Regions from separate parts of the Streptomyces sp. NPDC001536 genome, predicted to be linked through region 2. Evidence: riboswitches for the same ligand, from Rfam matches in the RefSeq annotation. Region 2 holds a riboswitch; each other region holds the start of a gene.
What was found. Region 2 has a riboswitch for S-adenosylmethionine ahead of ACFY0U_RS17810 (aminotransferase class V-fold PLP-dependent enzyme). Riboswitches for the same ligand answer to the same signal wherever they lie in the genome.

Region 1 (2,166 bases), on a different contig from region 2:
GGACTCGTGGAGAAGCCGGACACCGTCAGGTGCGGGCGCTTCTGTGACACCCTGGCGACCGTGATTATCAGGGTGAGTGAGGCGCGCGTCCGTCCTGAACGTTTCGACGCGTTCCACGACATGATCGTCTCCGCGGTACGCGAGTTTCCCGGCCGCTACCCCGGGCTGGTGGACCACGAAGTCCTCGTCGCGCCACCCCATTCGCTGCTGTACGTCAGTCGCTGGCGCGGCGAGCAGGACCTGGTCGAGTACGCCGGCGAGCACTGGCGTGACCAGCCCGTGGTGCTGCCGGGGGAGGACGAGTACCTCGTCGCACCGCTTCAGGTACGGCACTTCACGCTCGCACCGCTGAGCTGATTGCGGCATTGACGTACGACAAGACCGCTCCGTACGATCACGATCGGCATTGAGTGTCAGCGTCAAGCCCTGGCTCGCTGACCGGCAACCCTCCCGCGCGGTGGGGTGCTCCAGGTGAAAGCCCGGCGGGATCACCGAGGATTCCCGCAAGCGCGTGGCCCCGTGACCGGGGCCGGAGACGGGGAGGACCGGTATGCGGCACGGTGGTGAACTCAGCGCCTCCTTCGCCGTCGCCACGGTGTTCTCCCGCCTCGCGCGTCGACGCCACATCGATCTGAAGCGCTCGACCAGCTGCCTCTGTCAGGCCTGACGAGCCCGACCGCGGCCGGCTGACCTCCGTCGCCGGCCCGCCTTCCCCGTGACGTTCCCTGGCCACCGGCTCGCTCGGTGTCGCCCGCCTGTCCCCGTCTGCACAGCGCTCCCCCGCCACCGGCGTCACGCCGGCCGGGGCCGCACACCCATGCACGGCCGTGCCCGGTACGGCACCCCCTTGCCTGGTGACACGAGTAGGAGAAACCCCGCCGTGACAGCACTTCCGGATGTCAGAACCTCCCGATGGGCGCCGCTGACCGCCCTCCTTACCACCAGTGTTCTGCTGGCCGCCTGCGGCTCCGGCACCGACGGCTCCGGCGGCGGAAGCGGCGAGCCCCGGTCCGGCGGCACTCTGACCTTCGCGGTGGGTTCCGACGCCGGCTGCGTGGACCCGCAGCAGGTCGGCAGCAACGAGAGCATCTACTCGGTGCGCCAGACCGTGGACTCCCTGACCGACCAGGATCCCGAGACCGGCAAGATCGTGCCGTGGCTGGCCAAGAGCTGGGACATCAACGCCGACGCGACGGAGTTCACGTTCCATCTGCGCTCGGGTGTCACCTTCAGCGACGGCTCCGAGCTGACCGCTCAGGTGGTCAAGGACAACTTCGACGCGGTGCCCAAGCTCGGCGCGTTGGGCACCCTCGCCCAGGGCTATCTGAGCAGCGTCAAGAGCACCACCGCGGTGGACCCGCTCACCGTCAAGGTGACCTTCAAGGAGCCCAACGCGCAGTTCCTCCAGGCGACTTCGACCCACACGCTGGGCATCGAGTCGTCGGCGAGCGTGAAGAAGACCCCGCAGCAGAAGTGCAGCGACGGTGTGGTCGGGTCCGGGCCGTTCGTGCTGAAGCAGTACGTGCAGAACCAGTCGATCACCCTGGACAGGCGCACCGGGTACGACTGGGGCTCCTCGCTGTGGTCCAAGAAGGGCGAGGCCTACCTGGACAAGCTGGTGTTCAAGGTGGTGCCCGAGCCGGGGGTGCGCGCCGGAAGCCTCCAGTCCGGGCAGGTGGACGCGATCAGCAGCGTCGGCAAGGCCAACGAGGCGGCGCTCAAGGGCGGTCAGGTCACCCTGCTGCGGCGGGCCAACCCCGGCGTGGTGTTCGGGCTGGGTGTCAACAACTCGCGGCCCGTCCTCAAGGACGTGAAGGTGCGTCAGGCGATCCTCACCGCCGTCGACCGCAAGCAGATCGCCGACACCGTGTTCCCGACCGGCACCAAGCCGGCGACCAGCGTCCTGGCGCACACCACGCCCGACTACACCGACCTCTCCGCTGACCTCGCCTTCGACGCGGCCAAGGCCAAGTCGCTCCTGGACGAGGCCGGTTGGAAGGCAGGCGGCGACGGCATCCGCACCAAGGACGGCAAGAGGCTGAGCCTGGCCATCAGCTGGTTCCCCAACGCGGCCACCAACCAGCCCGCGCTGGAGCTGATCCAGCAGCAGCTGAAGGCCGTAGGGATCGACGTGGCGCTCAAGCAGGGACAGGTCAGCCAGTTCGC
Region 2 (2,166 bases):
TCTCGCCGGGCGCCGCCTCCGGGGCCCCGCACTCGCCCTGGGTCTGGGGGTCGCTGCCGAGGAGGGTACGCACGAGGGGGTGGGCGCAGAAGAGGCCGTCGCGCACCCCGATGCCGTACTCGGCGGAGAGGGCGGCGGCGAAGTGGGAGCTGTTCCAGCCCTGGACGACGAAGGAGATCACGCCGACGCGCGGGGCGTCGTCGCCGAAGAGGGAGAGGATCCGGACCTCCGGGACCTCGGCGAGGCCCGCCTTCACCTTCTCGATCAGGTGCTGCTCACGGGCGACCAGGGTGTCGAAGCCGGCCTCGGTGAGCGCCTTGCAGGCCGAGGCGATGGAGTAGGCGCCGATCACGTTCGGGGACCCTGCCTCGTGGCGGGCCGCGGTCTCGTGCCACTCGACGTCCACGCCGCCGTCCTCACGACGGGTGACCTTGCGGCTGGCGCCGCCGCCCGCGAGGTAGGGGTCGGCGGCCCGGAGCCAGTCGGCGCGGCCCGCGAGGACACCGGAGCCGAAGGGGGCGTAGAGCTTGTGGCCGGAGAAGGCGATCCAGTCGACGTCCAGGTCCCGCACGGAGACCGGGTGGTGGGGGGCCAGCTGGGCGGCGTCCAGGACGATCCGGGCGCCGTGCGCGTGGGCGGCGGCGGCCAGCTCACGCACCGGCCACAGCTCGCCGGTGACGTTGGAGGCACCGGTCACGCAGACCAGGGCCGGGCCGTGGGGGTCGCGCTGGGCGAGGGCCCGCTCCAGGGTCTCGACGGCCTGGGCCGGGGTGCGCGGGGCGTTGAGGTAGGTGACCCGGGCGTCCTGCCAGGGCAGCAGGCTCGCGTGGTGCTCGGTCTCGAAGACGAAGACCTGGCAGTCGGCGGGGAGGGCGGCGGCGAGGAGGTTCAGGGAGTCCGTGGTCGAGCGGGTGAAGATCAGCTGGTCGTCGGCGCGGCAGTCCAGGAACTCGCGGACGGTCTTCCGGGCGTTCTCGAACAGGTCCGTCGACAGCTGGGAGAGGTAGCCGGCGCCGCGGTGGACACTGCCGTAGTACGGGGCGTAGGCCGCCACGTCGTCCCACACGCGCTGGAGGGCGGGGGCGCTGGCCGCGTAGTCGAGGGCCGCGTAGGTGACTTCGCCGCCCGTGACGAGCGGGACGGTGACATCCCGACCCAGAACGGGCAGCGGGGCACAAATGGTCTGGACGGCGGCAGCGGTGGAGACAGACATGGGGAACTCCCGTGAGAGAGCATGCCGAAGACGGCCATGCGGAGATGAGAAGAAGGGTGCGCGGAGGCGGGGCTCGGCGGCCCTATCGCATTCGCTTGCTCACGGAAGACTCCCTCGAACGACCAGGACCCCTGGATTCGAGAGGGGCCCGCGCTTGCCGTAGACCTCGCTGCCTACGGCCTGGTCTTCACCCGGGGCACCCCGCCACGGACGGAGGGTTGCCGGACAGTCGGCCGGGGCCTCATGACTGTCACTCATGACCTGGTCAAAGAACGTACGCGATGTGATCGTCGTCCCGCAACCCGTGTCCGGATCGCGGGACGACAGCCGGTGGATCTCAGGCGTTGCTGGCCGCCACCCAGCGCTCCAGCGTCCGCTTGGCCGCGGCGGAGTCGATCGACTCGGCCGCCTTCGCCATACCGGCCCGGATCTGGTCCACGAGCGGTGCCTCCGTCGGCGTCAACGCCACCAGCGCGGCAGCCGAGTTGAGCAGTACGGCGTCCCGTACCGCTCCTCGCTCGCCGTCCAGCAGACGCCGCGCGACCTCGGCGTTGAACGAGGCGTCCGCGCCCCGCAGCGCCTCCACCGGAACCAGTTCGATACCGACGTCCCGCGGGTCGAAGGTCTCCTCGCGCACCTTGCCGTCGCGGACGATCCACACCCGTGAGGTGGCCGTGGTCGTCAGCTCGTCGAGACCGTCGTCACCGCGGAAGACCAGCGCGGAGGAGCCGCGTTCGGCCAGCACTCCGGCGATGAGCCCCGCCATCCGGGTGTCGAAGCAGCCGACCGCCGAGGCGGTGACCCGGGCGGGGTTGGTCAGCGGGCCGAGCAGATTGAACGAGGTCGGGATCCCGAGGTCCCGGCGGACCCCGCCGACGAACCGCATCGACGGGTGGAACTTGGCCGCGAAACAGAAGGTGATGCCGGCCTCGTCCACCACCTGGGCCACCCGT
Region 3 (2,166 bases), on a different contig from region 2:
CGCGTACTCCACGATCTCCACCATCGGCGGCCGTTCCTCGGTGTCCACGGAGTACGTCCGCGGCTCGAAGCCGTCCGCGCCCCGCTCGAACTGGGTGAGGGAGGGGCGGATGAGATGGCCGCGGGCCAGCCGCAGCTGGGCCGTGCGGTAGATCGCGGCGGACATCCGGCCCAGGGCCTGTCCGTCCTGGTGGCGGTGTTTGCGGACACCCACGTCCACCTGGGCCAGCGCGTCCAGGCCCACCAGGTGCAGCGCGTCGATCAGCATGCCGAGCTCCACGCCGTAGCCGACCGGGAACGGCAGCTGTTCCAGCAGGGAGCGGCGGGCCGCGTACTCGCCGCCCAGCGGCTGGACGAAGCCGGCCAGCTGGGGCCAGTGCATGTTCAGCAGCGGGCGGGCCATCAGCTCGGTCACCCGGCCGCCCTGACCTGCCGCACCGCCCAGGGGGCGGTCGTACATGCCCTTGACGAGGTCGACGCCGGGGTCGGTGAGCAGAGGGCCCACGATCCCGGAGACGAAGTCCGAGGAGAACTCCTTCAGGTCGGCGTCGATGAAGCAGACGATGTCGCCGCTGGTCACCAGCAGCGAGCGCCACAGCACCTCGCCCTTGCCGGGCACGGCAGGCAGACGGGGGAGGATGTCGTCCCGGTGGACGACCGTGGCCCCGGCCGCGGCGGCCACCTCCGACGTACGGTCGGTCGAGCCCGAGTCGACGACGACTATCTCGTCGACGAGGGGGACCTGTTGCATGAGGTCGTGACGGATCACGGAGACGATGTCACCGACCGTCTCCTCCTCGTTGAGCGCGGGCAGCACGACACTGACCGACTGTTTTGTGCGCTGCTTGGCGGCCAGGAGCTGGTGGAGCGGGCGATCGGTCAGCGACCAGGAGCGGGTGGTCAGCCAGCGCTCGACTTCGTTCAGCACAGTGCGCGGCTCCTCTGCGTTCTCTCGGCGAGTATGCGATCACGCAATGTGATCCATCTCGCGGTTCGGACGACTATCTCAACTGTCCTGGTCGTCGGTTACAGTCTTGAACAACGCGGATGACCATCGCATGTCCAGGGTGGCCCGCCGTTCACACAACTTCATACCGCTCATCCAGAGGGGCAGAGGGATACGGCCCGATGAAGCCCCGGCAACCCTCCAGTCGGTTTCTCGTTCACGCGAGGCTCCCGACTCGGGAAGGTGCCAAATCCGTCTCACGGCGAGATGCGTCGTGAGGAAGATGAGGAGAAAGGGCCTCGCCTCTCATGGCTGCGCAGACAGTTGCAAGCACCACCGAAACCACCGTAGACCTCGGCCCGGCCGCGGCGCTCAGCTGCCGCGAGTGCGGTCACCGCGTACCCCTCGGCCCGGTCTTCGCGTGCGAGGAGTGTTTCGGCCCGCTCGAGATCGCCTATGACTTCTCGGCCTACGACACCGAGGAGCTCCGCAAGCAGATCGAGGCGGGACCCGCGAACATCTGGCGCTACGCGCCGCTGCTGCCCGTCCCCGCGGACGTGGCCGACAAGCCCAACATCAACCCGGGCTGGACCCAGCTCGTGAAGGCCGACAACCTGGCCCGCGAGCTCGGTGTCACCGGCGGTTTGTATGTGAAGGACGACTCCGGTAACCCGACGCACTCCTTCAAGGACCGTGTCGTCGCCCAGGCCCTGGAGGCCGCGCGCGCCTTCGGCTTCACCACGCTGTCCTGCTCCTCCACGGGCAACCTGGCCGGTGCCGTCGGCGCCGCCGCCGCCCGCGCCGGCTTCCGGTCCTGCGTGTTCATCCCGCACGACCTGGAGCAGGGCAAGGTCGTCATGGCCGCGATCTACGGCGGCGAGCTCGTCGGCATCGAGGGCAACTACGACGACGTGAACCGCTTCTGCTCCGAGCTGATCGGCGACCCGGCCGGCGAGGGCTGGGGCTTCGTCAACGTCAACCTGCGGCCCTACTACGCCGAGGGCTCCAAGACCCTGGCGTACGAGATCTGCGAGCAGCTCGGCTGGCAGCTTCCCGACCAGCTGGTCGTGCCCATTGCCTCCGGTTCGCAGCTCACCAAGATCGACAAGGGGCTCCAGGAGCTGATCAGGCTCGGGCTCGTCGAGGACAAGCCGTACAAGATCTTCGGTGCCCAGGCCGAGGGCTGCTCGCCGGTGTCCGTCGCCTACAAGGCGGGCCACG
Region 4 (2,166 bases), on a different contig from region 2:
GGGTGGACTTACCGGATCCGGACGGGCCGAGGATGACGGTGACCTCGCCGGGCCGCACGGTCAGGTCGACGCCGTCCAGGACCCGGTGGGCGCCGTACCACTTGTGCACGTCGTGCACCTCGACTGCGGCCGGCGCGGCCTTGACGGTCTCGGTGGTGGTCATACGGCGGCCTCCCTGCGGATGCGGGCCCGCAGGTCGGTGAGACCGGACCGCAGTTTCTGCAACGGCGTCGGCGGCAGGCTGCGGGTGGCGCCCCGGGCGTAGTACCGCTCGACATAGAACTGGATGACGGAGACGACGCTGGTGAGGATCAGGTACCAGACGGTGACGACCAGCAGCAGCGGCACGATGTCGCCGGGGTAGGTGGAGCCCATCGTCTGCGCGGTGCCGAACAGGTCGAGCAGGGACACGTAGAAGACCAGCGAGGTGGCCTTGATGAGGCCGATGAGCTGGTTGACGTAGTTCGGGGTGATGGAGCGCAGCGCCTGCGGGAAGACGATCCTGCGGAACTGGTAGCGCTTCGGCAGGCCGAGCGCGGCGGCCGCCTCGTGTTGGCCCTGGTCGACGGAGAGGATGCCGCCGCGCACGACCTCGGCCGCGTAGGCAGCCTCGTTGAGGCTGAGGCCGATGACGGCGACGGCCATGTCGGTGGCGAGCCGTGACTCGTCGAAGGTGAAGAACGCCGGTCCGAAGGGGACGCCCAGGCTGAGCGTCTGGTACAGGGCGCTGAAGTTGTAGAGGAACAGCAGGACCACGATCAGGGGTATGGAGCGCAGGGCCCAGATGTAGGTCCAGCTGACCGCGCGCAGGACCGGGCTCGACGACAGCCGGGCGAGGGCGAGCAGGATGCCGCCCAGAAGGCCCAGCACCGCGCTGTAGGCGGTGACTTCGAGGGTGATGAGCAGTCCGTCGAGGATCGTCGGCCGCAGGAACCAGTAGGCGAACCGGTCCCACTGGTAGAAGGGGTTGGACACCAGGCCGTGCACGAACTGGGCCGCGAGGACCAGGACGACGGCGGTGGCGATCCAGCGTCCGGGCCGCCGCAGCGGCAGAACTCGCTGTGCTGTCAGTGGCTTTGACGGGATGTCAGAAGTCTGCGGCGCCTCCGTTACGGAGACGGCGGTGCCTGGGGGTTCGCTCATGAGGGGCTCCGGCGGGATCGGATCCCCCGGACACGGGCGCACGGGACGTGGCTACGACGGCTCTGCTACGGCAGGTCGTGGCACACGGGGACGCACGGGAACCGGGGGCTGGGCGGACAACGGCACACCGCGCGGGCGGTGTTCGTCGGGAACGCTGGGGCTGCGGAGGGGGACGTCAGCCCCGACAGCGGGCTCGGCCCGGTGCGGTACACAGTGCGCTGTTCACGCGCAGGAGGTCGACGGCCCGGTCGGCGACGAGAAGGTTCGCGTACGGCCGTACGCAGCGCGAGGCGCGGCGGGTGGCCGTCCTGGCAGCTGCGTACATGTCCGTCACCGTGTCTTCCGGCCCGTGGGGCCCTCGCGCTTACCGATGTGTGTCGGTCCGGTCGTCACCTGGGGCACCCCACCGCGGAGCGAGGGTTGCCGGTCAGCTAGCCAGGGCTTGTCGCTGACGCTCATGACCGTTCTGGGGCGTAAGTTAAGACATCTGCCCGAACGGATGTCAATGCCGGTCCACCACGTGGGCAGTGTGCGCGGCCCAGTCGAGGATCTGCACGGCCGCACCGGCGGCCTCCAGGCCGCGGCAGTGGGCATGGTGGCGACGGGCGATGCCGTCGAGGTCGAGGTGCGCGCCGAAGGCGGGGTGCGCGGCCAGCCGGCGGGCGTACGCCCACAGGGCGGGGTGGGCGGCGATCCGCTGCACGGCGGAGGCGTCCAGGTGGTGGCGGTGCACGGTGTCGAGTTGGACCAGCGTGACCCACAACTCGACGTCTGCGGCGGTGATCTGATCCCGGATCAGATACTCGCGTCCGTCGAGCCAGCGCTCCAGCGAGGCCAGCGTCTCCAGCAGCTTGTCCAGCGCCGCGGCACGCGCGTCCGGGTCGGTGCCCGCCGTGCCCGCCTCCTGTGCGGCCTGCTCGATGCCCTGGGCGCACAGCCGCTCCACCGCCTCGGTCTCCGACTCCGCGCCGCACGGGTACAGCGCCGCACGGTCGCCGCCGAAGCGCCGGGCGAGGTCGCGCG

Region 1: linked by a shared signal. The riboswitch ahead of ACFY0U_RS27205 (ABC transporter substrate-binding protein) and the one ahead of ACFY0U_RS17810 (aminotransferase class V-fold PLP-dependent enzyme) in region 2 are both predicted to bind S-adenosylmethionine.
Region 3: linked by a shared signal. The riboswitch ahead of thrC (threonine synthase) and the one ahead of ACFY0U_RS17810 (aminotransferase class V-fold PLP-dependent enzyme) in region 2 are both predicted to bind S-adenosylmethionine.
Region 4: linked by a shared signal. The riboswitch ahead of ACFY0U_RS18090 (amino acid ABC transporter permease) and the one ahead of ACFY0U_RS17810 (aminotransferase class V-fold PLP-dependent enzyme) in region 2 are both predicted to bind S-adenosylmethionine.

Annotation. Positions count from the first base shown of each region.
Region 1 is NZ_JBIAVQ010000010.1:243,789-245,954, forward strand. Features, by position in the region: gene ACFY0U_RS27195 (hypothetical protein) at 1-47, shown strand, start outside; gene ACFY0U_RS27200 (antibiotic biosynthesis monooxygenase) at 61-357, shown strand; SAM riboswitch class IV at 403-516, shown strand; gene ACFY0U_RS27205 (ABC transporter substrate-binding protein) at 881-2,166, shown strand, end outside.
Region 2 is NZ_JBIAVQ010000005.1:505,834-507,999, forward strand. Features, by position in the region: gene ACFY0U_RS17810 (aminotransferase class V-fold PLP-dependent enzyme) at 1-1,213, opposite strand, end outside; SAM riboswitch class IV at 1,359-1,475, opposite strand; gene trpD (anthranilate phosphoribosyltransferase) at 1,551-2,166, opposite strand, start outside.
Region 3 is NZ_JBIAVQ010000004.1:397,263-399,428, reverse strand. Features, by position in the region: gene ACFY0U_RS14695 (glucosyl-3-phosphoglycerate synthase) at 1-927, opposite strand, end outside; SAM riboswitch class I at 1,095-1,235, shown strand; gene thrC (threonine synthase) at 1,254-2,166, shown strand, end outside.
Region 4 is NZ_JBIAVQ010000006.1:55,576-57,741, forward strand. Features, by position in the region: gene ACFY0U_RS18085 (amino acid ABC transporter ATP-binding protein) at 1-163, opposite strand, end outside; gene ACFY0U_RS18090 (amino acid ABC transporter permease) at 160-1,143, opposite strand; SAM riboswitch class IV at 1,499-1,606, opposite strand; gene ACFY0U_RS18095 (glutathione S-transferase C-terminal domain-containing protein) at 1,646-2,166, opposite strand, start outside.